DNA from 4 places in the Pseudarthrobacter sp. HLT1-3 genome. Region 3 is predicted to be linked to each of the others. Evidence: riboswitches for the same ligand, from Rfam matches in the RefSeq annotation. Region 3 holds a riboswitch; each other region holds the start of a gene.
The links. Region 3 has a riboswitch for cyclic di-AMP ahead of AC50X9_RS02635 (M23 family metallopeptidase). Riboswitches for the same ligand answer to the same signal wherever they lie in the genome.
Positions count from the first base shown of each region.

Region 1: linked by a shared signal. The riboswitch ahead of AC50X9_RS12095 (aggregation-promoting factor C-terminal-like domain-containing protein) and the one ahead of AC50X9_RS02635 (M23 family metallopeptidase) in region 3 are both predicted to bind cyclic di-AMP.
Region 2: linked by a shared signal. The riboswitch ahead of AC50X9_RS20610 (C40 family peptidase) and the one ahead of AC50X9_RS02635 (M23 family metallopeptidase) in region 3 are both predicted to bind cyclic di-AMP.
Region 4: linked by a shared signal. The riboswitch ahead of AC50X9_RS20435 (M23 family metallopeptidase) and the one ahead of AC50X9_RS02635 (M23 family metallopeptidase) in region 3 are both predicted to bind cyclic di-AMP.

Region 1 covers NZ_JBWZCJ010000012.1:80,239-84,573, reverse strand. The annotation lists gene AC50X9_RS12115 (nucleoside deaminase) at 1-120, opposite strand, end outside; gene AC50X9_RS12110 (phosphatase PAP2 family protein) at 192-1,034, shown strand; gene upp (uracil phosphoribosyltransferase) at 1,047-1,682, shown strand; gene AC50X9_RS12100 (glyoxalase superfamily protein) at 1,776-2,153, shown strand; gene AC50X9_RS12095 (aggregation-promoting factor C-terminal-like domain-containing protein) at 2,167-2,943, opposite strand; cyclic di-AMP (ydaO/yuaA leader) riboswitch at 2,942-3,100, opposite strand; gene AC50X9_RS12090 (sensor histidine kinase) at 3,205-4,335, opposite strand, start outside.
Region 2 covers NZ_JBWZCJ010000043.1:1,640-5,974, reverse strand. The annotation lists gene AC50X9_RS20620 (serine hydrolase) at 1-553, opposite strand, end outside; gene AC50X9_RS20615 (dihydrofolate reductase family protein) at 882-1,469, shown strand; gene AC50X9_RS20610 (C40 family peptidase) at 1,527-2,270, opposite strand; cyclic di-AMP (ydaO/yuaA leader) riboswitch at 2,275-2,444, opposite strand; gene AC50X9_RS20605 (hypothetical protein) at 2,647-2,919, shown strand; gene AC50X9_RS20600 (hypothetical protein) at 3,681-4,184, shown strand; gene AC50X9_RS20595 (alpha/beta fold hydrolase) at 4,193-4,335, opposite strand, start outside.
Region 3 covers NZ_JBWZCJ010000002.1:197,445-201,779, forward strand. The annotation lists gene AC50X9_RS02625 (HNH endonuclease) at 1-75, opposite strand, end outside; gene AC50X9_RS02630 (NlpC/P60 family protein) at 293-1,057, opposite strand; cyclic di-AMP (ydaO/yuaA leader) riboswitch at 1,367-1,525, opposite strand; gene AC50X9_RS02635 (M23 family metallopeptidase) at 1,672-2,490, opposite strand; cyclic di-AMP (ydaO/yuaA leader) riboswitch at 2,493-2,708, opposite strand; gene AC50X9_RS02640 (iron-dependent transcriptional repressor DtxR) at 2,854-3,549, opposite strand; gene serC (phosphoserine transaminase) at 3,810-4,335, shown strand, end outside.
Region 4 covers NZ_JBWZCJ010000041.1:6,780-11,114, forward strand. The annotation lists gene AC50X9_RS20420 (M20/M25/M40 family metallo-hydrolase) at 1-387, opposite strand, end outside; gene AC50X9_RS20425 (WD40/YVTN/BNR-like repeat-containing protein) at 744-1,376, shown strand; partial or broken gene AC50X9_RS20430 (cytochrome c biogenesis CcdA family protein) at 1,373-1,909, shown strand; gene AC50X9_RS20435 (M23 family metallopeptidase) at 1,912-2,559, opposite strand; cyclic di-AMP (ydaO/yuaA leader) riboswitch at 2,700-2,875, opposite strand; gene AC50X9_RS20440 (recombinase family protein) at 3,432-3,626, shown strand; gene AC50X9_RS20445 (hypothetical protein) at 3,605-3,784, shown strand; gene AC50X9_RS20450 (hypothetical protein) at 3,813-4,055, shown strand.

The DNA.
Region 1 (4,335 bases), on a different contig from region 3:
GGTGCCGTCCGGACCGATGACGACGGCGCCGATCGGCACGTCGGCCGTGGCCAGCGCGGCACGCGCCTCGGTGAGGGCAAGGCCCATCCATTCGGCATGGCGGGGCTCGGGGCAAGTCATGGCTCAATGATAGTTTCGATGCTAAGCAAGCTGTGCAGCCCGGCTGCCAGCACCAACATTCGGGAGCAACCGTGAACAACGGGACAGTGGGCTGGATAACGCACCGTTGGGGCAAGTGGGTGGTGCCGTATGCGGCGCTGTGGGCCACGATGCTCGTGGGCGGCGCGGTGGTGCTGATGCTGGCGCTGGTAAGTGCCGAGGTCTATAACGACGTCGTGGACGAGGCCGGCCTGGCCAGCCTGGACAAGCCCACCCTGGGGTTTATGGAACAGCTCCGCAGCCCCGGCCTGGACGCGTTCGTCACGGGTTTCACCAACATCGGGGGCGGGATTGGGATGCCCATCCTGGGCAGTCTCCTGACCGCGTGGCTGATCTGGACCAGCCGGACCTGGCGGCCGCTGATCCTGATCGGCGGTGCCGCGGCGGTCTCCGTGACCGCGACGTCCGTGGGCAAGACGCTGATCGGCCGGACCCGTCCGGACCACGCCGACGCCGTCCCGCCCTACGAAAGTTCGCCGTCGTTCCCTAGCGGCCACACGCTCAACACCACGGTGGTAATCGGACTTGTGGTGTACCTCGCCTGTCTGCAGATTGAACACACCCTGGCCCGTGTCGGCCTGATCGCGGCGGGGGCGGCCTTCATCTTCGCAATGGGCATGAGCAGGGTCTATTTGGGCCACCACTGGATGACCGATGTGATCATCGGATGGGTGCTGGGGCTGGCCTGGGTCGGGATCGTGATCATGGCCCACCGGTTCTTCCACGCCCTGCGGCACCGCGAGGACGCCGGACCCGCCCCGACTTTTGACAACTCTGTCCACCTGCGCGACGGCGCCGCCGGCAGCGGTTCTCCAGAGGAAGCGAACGACGTCGGCGCCCGCGGCCCCACGGGCGGGCCCCCGTCCGCCGGGTGATAGTTTTGACCCATGCGCACTCTCGTTGTGGACCACCCGCTGGTCGCCCATAAGCTCACCGTTCTACGGGACAAGAACACCCCCTCCCCGGTTTTCCGCCAGCTCACCGAGGAACTTGTGACGCTCCTGGCGTATGAGGCAACCCGCGAAGTCCGCACCGAACCGGTGACCATCGAGACCCCGGTCAGCACGACCATCGGCACCGCGTTCACCAAGCCCACGCCGCTGGTCGTCCCCATCCTGCGCGCCGGGCTCGGCATGCTCGAGGGCATGACCAAGCTGGTCCCCACGGCCGAGGTCGGCTTCCTGGGGATGGCCCGCGACGAAGAGACCCTGGATATCATCACGTATGCCGAGCGGCTCCCCGAGGACCTCACCGACCGGCAGATCTTCGTCCTGGACCCCATGCTTGCCACCGGCGGCACGCTGCGCGAGGCCATCAAGTTCCTCTTCAAGCGCGGCGCCTCCGACGTCACCTGCATCTGCCTGCTCGCGGCCCCGGAAGGCCTGGCAAAGCTGGAGGAAGAGCTCTCCGACGCCAACGTGACGATCGTGCTCGCCTCGATCGATGAGAAGCTCAACGAAAAGTCCTACATCGTCCCGGGCCTGGGCGATGCCGGCGACCGCCTCTACGGCGTGGCCGGCTAAGCCAGCCGCCCGACGCGAACCTGCCCGCGGCGGGTTCCACGGGCTTGAGATTTCCCTTTCCCGGCGAGACCCTGCGGGACTAGCCTGAGCGTCATGGACTGGAAACTCGAACTCGTCTTTGTCCCGGTGTCCGATGTGGACCGCGCCAAGGATTTCTACGTCAACAAGGTGGGCTTCAACGCCGACTATGACGAGCGGCCGATGGACGGCATCCGCTTCGTCCAGCTGACCCCGCCCGGCTCAGCCTGCTCGATCGCCATCGGCGAGGGCCTCAATGATGCGCCGCCGGGCACCGCCCCCAGCCTGCAGCTGGTGGTCAGCGACATCGCGGCAGCCCACCAACAGCTCAAGGACAACGGTGTGGAGGTCAGCGGCATCGACGTCCAGGACTGGGGGCACTTCGTTTATTTCGCCGATCCCGACGGCAACAAGTGGGCAGTGCAGTACATCCCCAACCGCCCGGGCGGCTGATCCGCAGCGCTGCTTAGTACCAGTTGTTGGCGTAGTGGAAGTTCAGGGCCCCGCATGGGGAGCCGTAGCGATCCTGCACGTACTGCAGGCCCCAGTTGATCTGCGTGCGGTAGTTGGTCCGGTAGTCCGCCCCGGCGCTGGCCATCTTCTCGGCGGGCAGGGACTGGACCACGCCGTAGGCGCCGCTGCTCGGGTTGGTGGCAGTGGTCTCCCAGTCCGACTCCTTGGTCCAGAGCTTCATCAGGCAGGGCATCTGGCTGGCGGCCCAGCCGTAGGAACCCAGCTGGCTGGCCGCGTAAGCCTGGGCTCCGGCAGGGTCATTGACGGCGACAGGAGCAGGAGCTGGTGCGGGTGCGGGCTCCGGAGCCGGAGCGGCGGCCGGAGCCGGTGCAGGGGCCGGTGCAGCTGCCGGGGCGGGTACTTCAGCTTGCTGAACCGGCGCTGCCGGGGCGGCGGCGGTTCCGGTCGGGATTACGGCCTGGTTGGCAACCCGGACGCGTTCAAAATCGAGGTGCGTCAACGGATCCGCCGTCGTGGCTGGTTGCGTGGAACTGCCCGCGCTGGTGTTGCGGGCGCCGGTCTCGGACGCCTGGCCTGCGGCGCCGGCCCCCACGAGGACCGCGCAGGCCGCAACCACAACCGCCGCCCGGCGGCCGGTGGAGCCGACATTGCCGGCAATCCGGGACAGGGCCGACGCGGGCTTGGCTGGTTCCGCGCGGTGGCTCGCCGGTTTGGAGCGGGTGGTGTTCTCGGCGCCGTCAGGGCGCGGTTGTGCGTTGAAGTCGGTCATAATCGCCTCTCAACGCCTGCGGAGTTAGCTGTCGGGTTCGGGTGAGGTCACCCGGCCGCACGGAATTTCACGTGTCGGCTTCACCCCAAGGGCGGAAGATGCAAATGCCCGGGAACTCTGGGTCCCCCGCCTCTGCCTGGTCCAGCGGAATCCGGTAGGCGGCAGAGCTTGGCGTGCGCCCGGATATGCGGCCCTAGTGATGGCCGCACCCTAAAAACCGTACAGGACCTGGGCGGCTAAGTCACATTTCAATAACGGAGATCACGACGGCGGCGTGGCGTCTTGCGCCCCTGCCGCTGTCCGGCTAGCCGCAGGCGTCGGGGGAGTTGCCGGCAGCCGCACAGTGAATTCCGTCCGTCCGGGCCGCGACGCGACGCTGACAGTTCCGCCATGGGCCGCAATGATTGACTGCACGATGGACAGGCCCAGCCCGCTGGTTCCCTCGGCGGCCGCGCTGGTGAGAGCGGCGGCGGCCCCGGAAGCAGAAGGCAGACGCGGGGGGTGAAGCGGAGGGTGCGGAAAGGGCCGCCGCCCGTGTGCCGCCGCCGCAACGGGCACCGGATTCTTCCGGGAAGCGTCAGCGCGCGTAAAACGCGCAAAGACCCGGTCCACAAATTCCGGGGCGATTCCGGGCCCGTTGTCCGTCACTGTCACCACGGCACTACCGTCCGGGGTGAGCTTCACGCCGGTCACGACCGTTGTGCCGGGACCGGTGTGCTTCCGCGCGTTGGAGAGCAGGTTGGCCAACACCTGGTGCAGCTGGGTCGCGTCGCCCCGGACCACCACCGGCTCCTCCGGGAGCTCCAGCTGCCAGACCCGGTCAGGGGCCATGACCTTCTCATCACTCACTGTTTCGATGGCCAGCTGGGTCAGGTCCACCTCGCTGAGCTTGAGCGGCTGGCCCTCATCCAGCCGCGCGAGCAGGAGCAGGTCCTCCACCAGGGTGGTCATCCGTTCGGACTGGCTTTGCACCCGGGCGAGGGACTTCTCGCCGTCGGGCGTGAAGTGTTCGGTCATCCGCATCAGCTCGGTGTAGCCGCGGATGGCGGTCAAGGGCGTGCGCAGCTCATGCGAGGCGTCCGCCACGAACTGGCGGACTTTCATCTCGCTGTTCTGCCGGGCCTCCAGCGCGTTGGAGACGTTGTCCAGCATCAGGTTCAAGGCATGGCCGACGCTGCCCACCTCGGTTCCGGGATGCGCCGCGGACGCCGGAACCCGCATGGCCAGTCCCACCTCGCCGGCATCAAGCGGCAGCCGGGACACCTGGGTCGCAACCTCGGACAGCTGGTCCAGCGGCTTCATGGTCCGGCGGATCAGCGCAGTGCCGGCCAGACCGATCACGACGAGGCCGCCTGCAGAAACAAGCACCATGGTCCAGACCAGGGAGGCCAG
Region 2 (4,335 bases), on a different contig from region 3:
AGGCCTTGCCGGTTTCCACCAGGTGGTAGTAGGCGGCAGCGGCGAGGATCTTGCCGGTACTGGCGGCCACGAACTTGGTTTTCACCCCGTACTCGTGCACTTCCCCGTCGCGCACGTCGATCAGGGCCACGCCCAACTTGTAGGCGCTGTTGGCCTTGATGACCCCGTCGATTTCCGCGTCGAGCGCCGCACTGATGGTCGGGTCGGAAGGAGCGACGGCGGGTGTCGGGGCTGCGCCTCCAGCCGGCGGCGCTGTGGCTGTTACTGCCGCGGACGGTGTCGCTCCGGTGGCAGACAGCGGGTCGGCAGCTCCGGCATTCGCTGCTGCGGTTGCCGAGGTGGCCGGAGCAGCACCGGCATCGCGTGGAATGCCGGCCTGGACGGTGGCGTAGACGGTCGCGGCCGAGACCAGGGCGAGGACCGTGATGAGCGCAATCAGGAACTGCGGCCTGATCCCGCCCAGAAACCCCGGCAGGCCCCGCAGGGGACTCCGGTTGAAGTCGGCTGTATGCCGGCCGCTGCTGTAGTGCCGGCCGGGACCCCAGGAATCCATCCGGCCTATCGCCGAAGTATTGACGGAGGCGCGACGTCGACTGACGGCACGAGCTGGTTCGCTGGCATGCTTGTCCTTCTTGACTAGGGACCGCGCTCAATTCAGAACCGCGGCGCGGCTTCAGATTTCCTTATTCTGCCCCAGGCTCAGCCTAGCGCAAGCGGCCGCGCCCACGTGGTCCCGGATTGGCCTTCCGGAGCCCGGAGCCCGGGGTCCGGGGGCCGCCAAAGCCGCAGTGCGGCAAGAACGGGCCGGCCGGCGTCGCCCTGCCGCTGCCGCGGTCCGCGTCGTAGGCTGGAACCCCGGCAGCCCAGCAAAGGAGCCCCGCATGCGCAAGGTCATCTTCATGATGCAAGTGTCCCTGGACGGCTACTTCGAAGGTCCGCAGCACGATCTGAGCTGGCACCGGGTCGATGACGAACTGCACACCCACTTCAACAATGAGCTCCGGACGATGGGCGCCTTCCTGGACGGCCGCGTTACCTACGAGCTGATGGCGGCCTTCTGGCCGACGGCCGACCAGGACCCGTCGAGCCCTCCCCCGTTGGTTGAGTTCGCGGGGATCTGGCGGGACATGCCGAAGATCGTCTACTCCCGGACCCTGCCGACGGCGGATTGGAACACCGAGGTGGTGCACGAGGTCGTCGCCGAGGACGTCGTGAGGCTCAAGGAACAGCCCGGCGGCGATCTGGCCCTTGGCGGCGCCGATCTCGCGGCGGCTTTCAGGCGGCTCGGCCTGATCGACGAGTACCGGATCTATGTGCACCCGGTCCTCATCGGCCGGGGCAAACTCCTGTTTAAGGAAACGGATGCGATGATGCCTCTCCGACTGCTGGAGAGCCGGACGTTTGGCAACGGCGTGGTGCTGCTGCGGTACGCGGTGGAGCCGGACTCCGTTAACGCAGAAGGCCGGTGATCCGCTGCCCCCAAGGCAACTGATCGACCGGCCTCCTGTGCGTTGCTGGCGGTGCTGCTAGCCTGCGCGGACGAACGTCACCGGGCCGGTGGCGGTCAGCCAGGACAGCGGGTGCGTCATGGTGGCGTTGACGCCGTTCATGCCGCCGCTGATGGCTTGGCCGTTGCCGGCGTAGATGGCGACGTGGCCGGACTGGACGATGATGTCGCCGGCCTGGGGCGTGGCGACGACCGAGCCGTATTTCAGGAAGGCCTGCGGGCCGATGTCACCGACCGGGATGCCGGCCGCGTTCAGGGCCTTCTCCACCATGGCGGTGCAGTCCTGCGTGATGCCGATCTGGCCGTAGGCCACGGACAGCAGGGTGGCGTTGACTCCACCGGCTGCCGGGGCAGCGGCCGGGGCCGGGGCTGCCTGGACCTTGACGGTTGCCTTGGCCGCCGCGGGGGCCACAGCTGCTGCCTTTGGAGCGGCAACAGCAGCTGCCGCCTTCGGAGCGTCTACGGGCTTGGGTGCCTCCACCACGGGAGCCGGGGACGTCTCGACGGCCGTGCGTTCGAAAGTGATCTGGACGGCCGAGTCGGCCTGCACCGGCGCGGATACCTGGCCCTTGACGTCAACGGACGTTGCTGGTGCAGCGTCGCGCTCGGTCGGTGCATCGGCGGCGTTGGCGGCCATGGCGCCGCTAAGCACCATTCCGGAAGCGGCGACGAGGACTGCGGCCTGGCGGCCGATGGTGCCGGCGGTGCGGCGATTGTTGCGTAGGGCGGCGTGTTTGGGCGCACGGGTATTGCTAAAAGTCATTATAGAAGCCTCTCCCAATGCCTGCGAGGTGAGCTGTCGGATTCGGATGGGAGGCACCCGGCCGCACGCGGGCCCGACATAGCGGGCCGTGCGGCTTCACCCCAAGACCCCTGGAAAACAGCGGGTCAAAATTGGTTTCCCCGTCTCTGCCGGACGTTGCTGCGAGTTATCCCCACGCCGCGGCAGAGTTAGGCAATCGGCGGGGGAGAACCTGTCTCGGAAACAACAGGCACTTAATAACGGTAACGGAATGATCACGACAAGTCACATCGAGGTATCACATGGGGGGGCATGGCCGGGCCTGGAATGCCCCGCCGGTCGCTGCCCCAGGCATAGGATGATGCCATCACCGTTCCGCCGAAACGGAGGCCCGACAATGAACAGCCCCGACGTCCCCCGGCACTGTGTTGCCATCTGCCAGCTGAGCAGTCAGCCGCCGGAGGACTTCAACGTCAACACGGAACTGGTGGTGCTCGAAGACGGGGAAGCTCACGTGTCCACGTGGGACGCCGAGCCCCGCGACGGCGGATTCGACGTCCACGTCCTGAACGACCGGGTGGATGCGCTGGGCTTTATGGTCGTCACCGATTGGGAGTTCTTCGATGAAAAGGCTTACGCCGTGGTGGAGCGCCGCCCGGGCAAGCGATGAGCGGTTCCCGACGGCGTAGCCAGGCCAGAGGCTTGGCGCGCCCTTTCAGGCCGGAGGCGTGGTCGCTCCGGGCCCACGGTCTGGGCGGGAGGGCGACGTATCGTTGGTCCGCGGGTTTCGCAGCCGCAGCTGTTACCGCTTTCACTGTGTCCACCGGACTCTTGTTGACCAACGCGATAATGCTCCCCGGAGCCGGCTTGGTTCGGCTCGTGCTGGCCGTCTTCATCGGCCCGCTGGCTTCAGCCCTCTCCGCCGTCGTGCTCTTGCATCGAACGGGGCGGCTTTCCGCCCCGGCGGCGTTGTCCACTGCGGCTAGTGCCTTCTTGGCGTGTGGTTTGGCGGCATTGACGGCAGCGAGTTGGTCGGTCGGTTTCGATGAAGCTGATGCGGGCGTCGGCCGCAGCTGGTTTGGTTCGTCAACGCTCCTGTTCCTCATTCTCGCGTGGATTGCTGGCACGATCTGTCTCGTGGCACCGGTCGGCTCGGCGCTAAGCAAGCGGCGCTCCCTGCCCAACCACGTCGTGCAAAGTACAGTCCTGGCAGCACTATTGGCGCCTCTTCTCGGCGCCTTGACGCTGATGGCCCCCATAGCCGGCGCACCGGGCGCCGTCGTGCTGCTTGTGATGGCTCTGAGATTGGGCAGAGCGAAGCATCCTGAAGCACGGCGCGACGCCGTTCGGGTAGCAGTGCGAGCGTCCCCGCAGAGGCCGGCTGCAGCTTGGACTCGGCGGAGGGACGCTGCAGCGTGCGCTGCCGCGCTGGTGACGCTTATTGCGGGACTGGGGTGCGCGGTGTTTGCCCTCACCGGCAGCAGCTGGGCGCCGATGGTTACCGATTCCACCCACGCCATGAACCTCGGGTTGGCGGCCGGCGCGCTGGCCGCCCTCCCGGCGGCCCTCGCAGCCGGGATTATGCTCACTCCGCGTTTCGGAAGCATCATCCAGTGGTCGGCATTCCTGTGTTGCGCGAGTCTCGTCGTGGAGGCGGCCGCCCAATTTCTTGGGGCCGGGCATCCCACGCAGTGGCCGCTTATCCTTGCTGCAGCAACCATGCTGGGCTTCGCGGTGGCGCTGCCCTTCGGACGGCTCATTCCCGGAGGCCCTTCGCTCCGCGTCGGCGTGACAGCGCTGCTCGGCCTCGCCGGTTCAATTGTCGGACTCCAGCTGGTGACGATGGCCGCCTTCATCGCACCACCCGCCGCCGCCGCGCTCTTCGTCTGGTCATGGAAGCGGCTGTCAGGGGCTGGCCTGCGGCCGGCGTTATGACGGCAATCCTATGCTGGCCGGGCGGATTCCAGCCATTGGTGCAGCGAGGCGTTGAACCGCCCGGGCTGAGTGAAAGGCATCCCGTGCCCCACGCCCGGGTGGACCTGGAAGGTGCAGTTCCGGAATTTCGATTGGTAATGTTCCAGGCCCC
Region 3 (4,335 bases):
CACCAGCACGAGTGCCCGGCGGAAAGTGACAACCGCCAGCGGTTCATATCCAGCATTTAGAACGAGAGTGCGCATCCGCATACCTCTTCACGGCCGCACCCGCCAGGGGCACGAGGGCCGGCTGCCCTCTGCTTGGTCGGGCTATGGACAAAACAAGAGTAAACACGGAGGTGCCGATTTACCGAATATTTTTATCGCGCCACGACCGCAGCCCTCGAAAGTTCACCCGGCGGCAATGCAAAGGGACCCCCGCCAAACGGCGGGGGTCCCTTCGGTTTTCGTTGCTGTGGTCTTAGCCGCCGATGCGGATGAAGACCGGGCCGGAGCCGACGTTGACGCTCTGCAGGGACGTGGTCCCGCCGTTCCAGCCGCCGTGGACGGCCATGCCGTTGCCGACGTAGACGGCGATGTGGGCCATGCCCGAGCCGCCGTTCTGGTAGTACGCGAGGTCGCCGGAGCGTGCCTCGGCGGCGCTCACGGTGCGGCCGAGGGACAGGTAACCTGCCGGCCAGCCGTGGTAGTTGATGCCGGCAGCAGCCAGCGCGTTCGTGGCGAGGGCGGTGCAGTCCTGGCCGATACCGAGCTGGGCGTAGGCAGCCGCGGCGATGGTCGCGCCCATGCCACTGGAAACGGCAGGTGCCTTGGTGGCAGTCGAGGCGGCAGTCAGGGTGGCGCCTCCGACCTGGGTGCCGGCGGTCTTGGCGGCGGGAGCTTCCTCGACCTTGACGACAGGCTTGGGGGCCTCGACGACGGGGGCCGGGGAAGTGGTGACGGCCGGCTTCTCGTAGGAGATGGCGATCGTGGAGGCGGCCGAGATGGTCGCCGGGGAAGCAGCCTGAACCTCGAGGGTGGAAGCGGAGGTGGCTTCGCGCTGGACGTTGGTCTCAGCAGCGTTGGCTGCGATACCGCTGGTCAGGACGAGGCCGGAAGCAGCAGCGATAACGGCTGCCTGGCGACCCATGCCGCCGGCGTTGTCGCCGACAGCCTTGGCAATGACGGCCAGCGAGTTGGTCTTGGTGACCTCGGCGCGGTGCCGTGCGTTTGCACGAGTAGTCATTCAGTTCTCTCTTTCGTGATCCTGGGTCCGCGCTTTTCAGGCGCGGTCTGAGGACGCTCCGGCATCTTGGGGGTACGCCGGATCGCCCCGAAATGGGTTACTTAGCGAAGGGTGTACTGCGAAGACGCGCCAAAAGCGGGAACTGCTTGCAGGTGCATGGCCTGCGGGCCGGACTCAGCAGAGATTGAGTCGGCGGAGTGGAATCCGTTCCGGGCGCCGGCAAGGACGACACGGAGGTTGGATTTCAGCGGGCTCGTAAGAGCCGCGCCAGCGCGGTGAAGCGCAGCATTGTGGCGTGAAGACACGAAAGTAGCCTCTCCCAATGCCTGCGAGGTGAGCTGTCGGATTCGGATGGGAGTCACCCGGCCGCGCTGCTTCCTGGGAAGCTTTGCGACTTAACCCCAAGGTCTTCTTGCGAAGACCAAAATTGGTTCCCCCGCCCCTGCCAGACGATGTCATGCGAACGGACCTTGAGCGGTGGCAGAGCTAGGCAATCCACTCAAGAGCGCCAACTTCGGAAAAGTTGGCGTAGGTCAAACGGTACAGCAGTTGGGAGGCAATGTCACATTCAGATCACGGCGTGTCACAAGAATGCGAGAGCGCCCCATCAGCTTTTAGAGCCAGCCGGTCGGGTCGACGACTTCGCCGTTGACCATGACTTCAAAGTGGAGGTGGCAGCCGGTGGAGGCACCGGTGGTGCCGGACATTGCCACGACATCGCCGCGGGAGACCTGCTGGCCCACCTTGACGGTGGCCGAGGACAGGTGGTTGTAGGTGGTCTCCAGGCCGTTGCCGTGGTCGACCACTACCCGGTTTCCTCCACCGTAGGGATGCCATCCGGTGAACGTCACCGTGCCGCTGGCAGCCGCCAGGACGGCGCTGCCGCACTGGGCGGCATAGTCCTGGCCGCGGTGGAACTCCCCGGAGCCGCCGGTGATGGGGCTGACGCGGTAGCCGAAGGGCGAAGCCGTTTTCAGCTGGGCGAGGGGCGCCCCGAGGCTGCCTGCGGAGGCTGCACGGGTGATCGACCCGGCGGACTGCGCACTCAGCAACTGCTTGAGCTTTCCGTCCGGGTCACCCTGGGTGGTGACGGCGCTACGGCTGAAGTCAATCTTGGCTTCGGCGGCCGTGATGTCGGGCTGGACCGCGGCGGAGATGGAACCGGCGGCGGAGGTGTCCGTGGCCATGACCGGGCCCGTCGCGGGGACGGTGACAGTGAGGACCAGTCCCGTGGCGGCCAGGGCGAGGCCGGCCTTTTGCCCCACGCCACTGGCGGCCGCGAAGTCAGTTACCTGGCGGAACGGACTGCGGCGGTCCCGGCGTGCGTCGCGGTGCGCGTCACGTGGGCGGTCTGCCAGCAAGGCGACGGCCGGACGGGACTCCGGAGCGGGACCGGTCGCACGACGGCGGCCCCTGGCGGTCTGGGTGGTCAAAAGGTTCCTCTCTGGAGAGCCTGCGAAGTTAGCTGTCGGATTCGGGTCAGAGAGATCAAAGACCCGGTCCGCCGTGGCAAGAATCCAGGCACAAAGGGATCCAAAGGGTCCGTTGGTGGAGGGTACTCGCCGCTGACGGACTTCACCCCAAGGCTGTTGAAACAGCCGGAAGTGGTTCCCCCGCCCCTGCCAGAAAGGTGGTTCTGCTACTGATCCGCTGGCAGAGCTCGGCTTCGGATCAGGTAACGCTTTGGTATCGGTACTAGAGACCAACTATAGGCGATTAAGCCATTCAGAGATAAATCCGTTATCGAAGCTGTGCACAACTCATGGGTCGTCGCATCAGCTGTCAGTTAGTGCCGGCTAATCGACGGTAACAAAGACGTGGGCTGCAACCTCGGGTGGCAGCTCCAGGGCGCCTTCGATCTCCGGCACTCGCACCGAGATGTACTCCCCTACCCGCTCCAGCGAAACACTGGCGCCGGGGCGGATGCCTCCCTCGTCCAGTTGGACGAGCAGTTCCGGTTCCACCTGGATGGGCTCGGCGAGGCGGCTCACCCTGATCCGGGAATCCGGCCCGTAGCCGGCCATGGCTTCGAGCAGGTTCACGACGCCCGGTGCGTGGGGCTCGGAAGCCAGTCCGCCCAGTTCCGCGAGGCCGGGAATCGGGTTGCCGTACGGCGAGACCGTGGGGTGGTTTAGCAATTCGAAGATCCGCCGCTCCACCCGTTCGCTCATCACGTGCTCCCAGCGGCAGGCTTCCTCATGGACATACGCCCAGTCGAGGCCGATCACGTCGGCAAGCAGCCGCTCGGCGAGGCGGTGCTTGCGCATCACCCCAATGGCACGTTTCCGGCCGGTTTCGGTCAGTTCAAGGTGCCGGTCGCCGGTAACAACCACCAGGCCATCGCGCTCCATGCGTCCAACGGTCTGGGAAACGGTGGGCCCTGAGTGGCGCAGTCGCTCGGCGATCCGGGCGCGCAGGGCGACAATGTTTTCTTCTTCAAGTTCGAGAATGGTCCGGAGATACATCTCGGTTGTATCGATCAGGTCCGTCATTCAGCTCAGCTCCTCGAGCGCCGTCCTTACGTGATTCCCACGGTACCGCCTGCGGCTGGCGCCCTGGCGGGGTCCGCTACGTTCGCAGGCCAGCTTAGCCTATTTTGAATTACTCCGGATAATCTCAATGACCGGACTGTGACGGTCCCTTTTCCCCGCCCCGCCCGGCAGTCAGGCAGAATGAAACGGTGGCTCCGCCGCAGCCATCCTGCCGGGCCACCCCGAGCCGCACCTCGAACCTGCCGAAAATTGGAGCCACAGTGAGCGACACCAGCATCACGATTCCCGCAAACCTCCTGCCCAAGGACGGCCGGTTCGGCGCCGGACCTTCCAAGGTCCGTCCGGAACAGCTGGCGGCCCTGGCCGCGTCGTCGAAGCTGCTCGGCACCTCCCACCGGCAGGCGCCGGTCAAGAACCTCGTGGGATCGGTCCGGACCGGGCTCAGCGAGTTTTTCCGCGCCCCGGAGGGCTACGAGGTCATCCTGGGCGTCGGCGGGTCCACCGCCTTCTGGGACATCGCGAGCTTCGGCCTGGTCGAAAACAAGGCACAGCACTTGTCCTTCGGCGAGTTTGGCTCAAAATTTGCCGCCGCCACCAACAAGGCACCGTTCCTCGCGGACTCCTCCATCATCAAGTCCGAACCTGGCACACGCCCGGCAGCCCGGGCCGAGGCCGGCGTCGACGTCTACGCCTGGCCCCAGAACGAAACGTCAACGGGTGTCGCTGCTCCGGTCCAGCGTGTAGCCGGTGCCGACGCGGACTCCCTCGTCCTGGTTGACGCCACCT
Region 4 (4,335 bases), on a different contig from region 3:
GAACCCGGTCTCCTTCATCCATAGGGCGGTCTCCAGGACGGCCGCCACTCCCCTGGCATTGTCGTTGATTCCCGGACCCTCGCGCACGGAATCCAGATGGCCACCCACCACCACGGTGTTCTCGGCACTGCCCCCGGTCTCCGTGAGGATGTTATACGACTCCACCTGCTTCTTGCCCTTGCCGTCGGACCGGAAGGTGAAGGTTTGCCGGGTCGGCGAGTACCCAGCTGCGCGCAGCTGCTCCTCGATGTAGCGGGCCGATTCCTCGTAGCCGGAGGTGCCGGACGCGCGATTGCCGCCATTATCCTCCGCGATGCGGTGCAGTGCCTCGACGTGGTCAAGCATGCCCCGGGCCTCGAAGGCCTCAAGGACGGTGCGTGCGTCCACACCACGCACGGGTTCCAGCCGCGAAGCCGTGCATCCCGTCATACGAGGCTGATCGCAACCAAAATTGCCGCCCCCACAGTCATTCCGCGCCTCTGCAGCGTATTAGCGACCTCCACGCTACGAAGATAGCCTCTCAGCCGTTTAAGAGGAAGAGCGATGGTGTCAACTTGAATGGAATCCCCCAGGACGGCCCCAACGGTGCGCAGGCCTAGAACCTGATCAATGCCGAGGCTTCGCCATCAGGGACTCCGGCCTTACAGCCGTTTCGGGAGAGCTCCGAAGCGGAGGAACAATCAGAGTGCCTACCCGGCACGGTGGCAGCAGGAGCTTCCGCCTGCGGATCGAAAAGATCCCGGGTGAAGTCAAGACAGCGGGGCTTCACCGGAGCTAAAGACCAGGGCGTCTTCTACGCCTCCGGCCACTCCGGAGCCGGCTCCGACCTGCCTAACCCGCTCGGCCTGATCAGACCGTCGACGGCGGCAAAACCTGGGAACAGCTCTCCAGGCAAGGCGAATCAGACTTCCACGCCCTCACCACCACCAAATCCGGCATCGTCGCCCGACTGGGAACTGCGCACCACACTGGACGGCAAGACCTGGAAAACCGTGGCCGCCGCCTTCGCCCCCGCGGCCCTGGCCGGGCACCCCGACAGTGACACCGTTCTGGCCACCACCCCCGAAGGGATCCGGCGCTCCACCAACCGCGGCAACACCTGGGAGCTGGTGACCTCCGGCCCGGTCATTCAGTTGGCCACCTTCGCCCACCCCGCAGAGGCCGCAGGGGTCGAACCCGACGGAACGGTCCACTACTCCGCCGACGCCGGCGCGACCTGGACCCGGAAGGGCCGGATCGACGGCGAAGTCCACGCGATAGCCGCCGTGAAGGGCACCGACGGAAACCCGTGGATCTGGGCCGCCACCGCCGAGGGGATCATCGTCTCCACCGACGGCGGCACCACATTCCGGCCTCCGGTGCCTCCTGACCCATAGACATCGGAGAATTCTTCGCCTCAATGGTGACCTCCGGCGCTCCCCTGATTGCCATTCCCCTGGCCATGACCGCCGACCTGGTGTCTTCCTCTCGCCCTGCATCTTGCCCCTGATACCGGGCTATTTGGGATACGTCTCCGGACTGACAGACCCGACCCAGTCGCACAACCGCCGCCGCGTCCTGACCGGGAGGACTGTTCGTGCTGGGTTTCGCGGCCGTATTCACCCTTTACGGGGCTATCGGGTCCTGGCTGCTGCGCTGGCAGGACATTCTGATGCGCGGCCTGGGCGTGGTGGTGATCCTGATGGGGGCAGCCCTGCTTGGAATGGTGCCATGGCTGCAGCAGACCCGAAAGATCACCCTCGGCCGCCGTACAGGCCTGGCCGGCGCCCCGCTGCTGGGCGTCGTCTTGGGGCTCGACTGGACCCCCTGCGTGGGTCCGACGCTGGGCGCTGTCCTGTCCTTGAGCGTCACGACCGGCAGCGCCGGCCGCGGGGCGCTGCCGGCCTTCGCCTACTGCCATGGCCCGGGCGATCAGATAAAGGCTGAGGGGTTGACGGTTTTGCCGTTGGCCAGGACCTCAAAGTGGAGGTGGCAGCCAGTGGATGCTCCGGTCGTACCAACGCCTGCGATTTGCTGGCCCTGCGCTACGGACTGCCCGGTCGAGACACCAATGCTGGCCAGATGGTTGTAGGTGGTTTTCAAGCCGTTGCTATGATCCACCACGATCCGGTTGCCGCCGCCGTACGGGCTCCAGCCGGCCTCGGTGACGGTCCCAGCACCGGCCGCGAATACCGCTGTCGAGCACGCTCCCGTCAGGTCAACGCCGGTGTGCAACTCACCTGCAGCTCCGGTGATGGGGCTGACCCGGAAGCCGAAAGCGGAACTGACGTTCATCGACGCGAGCGGAGCCCGCAGCCCCTTCGACACCGGTGCGGGGGCAGCTTCAGGTGCCGCGGGCACTGCCGCGGCCTGCACCAGCGGAGCCGGTGCAGGTGTAGGAGCCGGCGGAGCGGGTGCCGGCTGTGAGGTCACAGCCGGACGGTCAAAGGTCAGACCGGCACCGGCGTCCGCCGTAACGGCCACTTGGGCGGCCGGGGCTGCAGCGACCGGCTGGTCCTTGCCTGCAGAGTGCGCACCGGAATCCGCGTGGGCTGTAGACAGCGCGGTGAGGGCAATCATTGCCGTAACTGCTGCCGCAACGCCAAACTGCTGGCCCCGGGACGGCCTCGATGGTACATGGATTGCAGCCCGATTGGACGCTGAGGAAGGGGACGGAAGGGCACGGCGGCGGCCGTGTTCTGGGTGGGCAGACAAAATCGTGGTCCTCTCGGCGCCGGCGAAGTTAGCTGTCGGATTCGGACGAGTGGACTGTCCGGCCGTCCTGCGGATACGTTCAGACACGCAGTCACAGGATCGACTTCACCCCAAGGTGCACCATGGCGCACCGTAGATGGGTCCTCCGCCCCCGCCTTGAGAAAGATAGCTTCATTGACCGCCGGCGGGGTTTGGCGAAGCGGTCGCAACCATACCCGTTAGGGGTATGTTCTTCTCCAACCCTAGCGAACGGTTCGCATAAGTTACAAATTCGTTATATGCAGCACCTTGGGTCCCGGTGTTGGGGCCCGCGGCTATGGGCAAGTAGCGCCGAGCGAGGGCCGACGAGGCCAGATGGCATGCCCGCATGGCGGCCCTGACCGCCTACCTGGCAGCGGGACAAGACTGGCCGCGGCACCCGGCGCTGGCCTGGCCCCGTGGAGGGCAAGCGGCCGGTTTGACGTTGCCTCCGGGCTCCACCAGTGGAGGCATTTTGGCCGCAGCACCGGCCGGTTCCCTGCTGCGATACAGCCAATCTCGGAAACGAAGGATTTCAAGAATAAGTTGATTTGAGAATCGCGGTGTTCGCAGCGAGCTGTTGCAAACGGGCATCTTTCTGCTGAAAACCGCCGTTGGGACGAAAAACCGAGCTCAAGGCCGGTCGTTCTCACAAATAGTTCTCAAAAAGGTACAGTCGAAGCAACGCACCGGACTGAGTTTTGAGAAGAGAACACCCCATGACCGCGCACCGAATCGGCTACGCCCGAGTCTCCACCCGGGACCAGAACCTGCGCTTGCAGATCGACGCCCTGAAGAAGGCCGGATGCGACAAAATCTACGAAGATACGATCAGCGGCACCACAAAATTGCAGACCGCACGGATGAGGAGCGCGACTTCATCATCGAAACCTTGCGTGCGGCGAACGCCGTAGAGTCGGTTCATGTAATCCTGCACTACTCCAGCGGCTACCACCACCGAAACGGCGGTGGTGACGCCATCCGCACTGACGGGCACCTGCCAATCATCGACCTGCACCCACCGGACCGGCTCCTGCGCTCCCCTCCCTCCGAGGGGCGATTCGGCATTTAGGAACCGGTCCCCCGGTCCGGGTCAAACCGTGACGGGGCAGAAAAACCCGGCGGGCCGTCCCTCGATGTTCTTTCCGATGTCGGTGTGGGATTTCCGTCAATCGTTCGTGAACGCCTGGAACGAGAACACCTCGGGGTCGGTCGAGGATCCGGGCGCCTACCTGACCGGTAACGCCACCCTCACCGCTGCCGCGAACTCGACGGCGGGCATAAGCAATGTGCGGATCCAGACGGCACCGGCCGGAACCGGCACAACCGACAAAGACTTCTAACCAAGATCACGCAAAGAGACCTGGTAGGTGCAATCCATGCGGTTCCACATCCGGAAACCACGACTCGTGACGACCCCGAAGTATCGTCGAATCGCCCGGCCCCAACATGACGAAATGCCTCGCGCTGGAAACCAGCCCTACGTTGACGGCCGCCTCCCGGGCACCTCAAAATACGATCGTATTTGAGATGCTGGAGAGACGACCGACATCGACTTGCCGCAGGGCCGGCAGAGGACTTCGACATGTGCAGTGATTTCAGTCATGACTCACTCTTCGATGC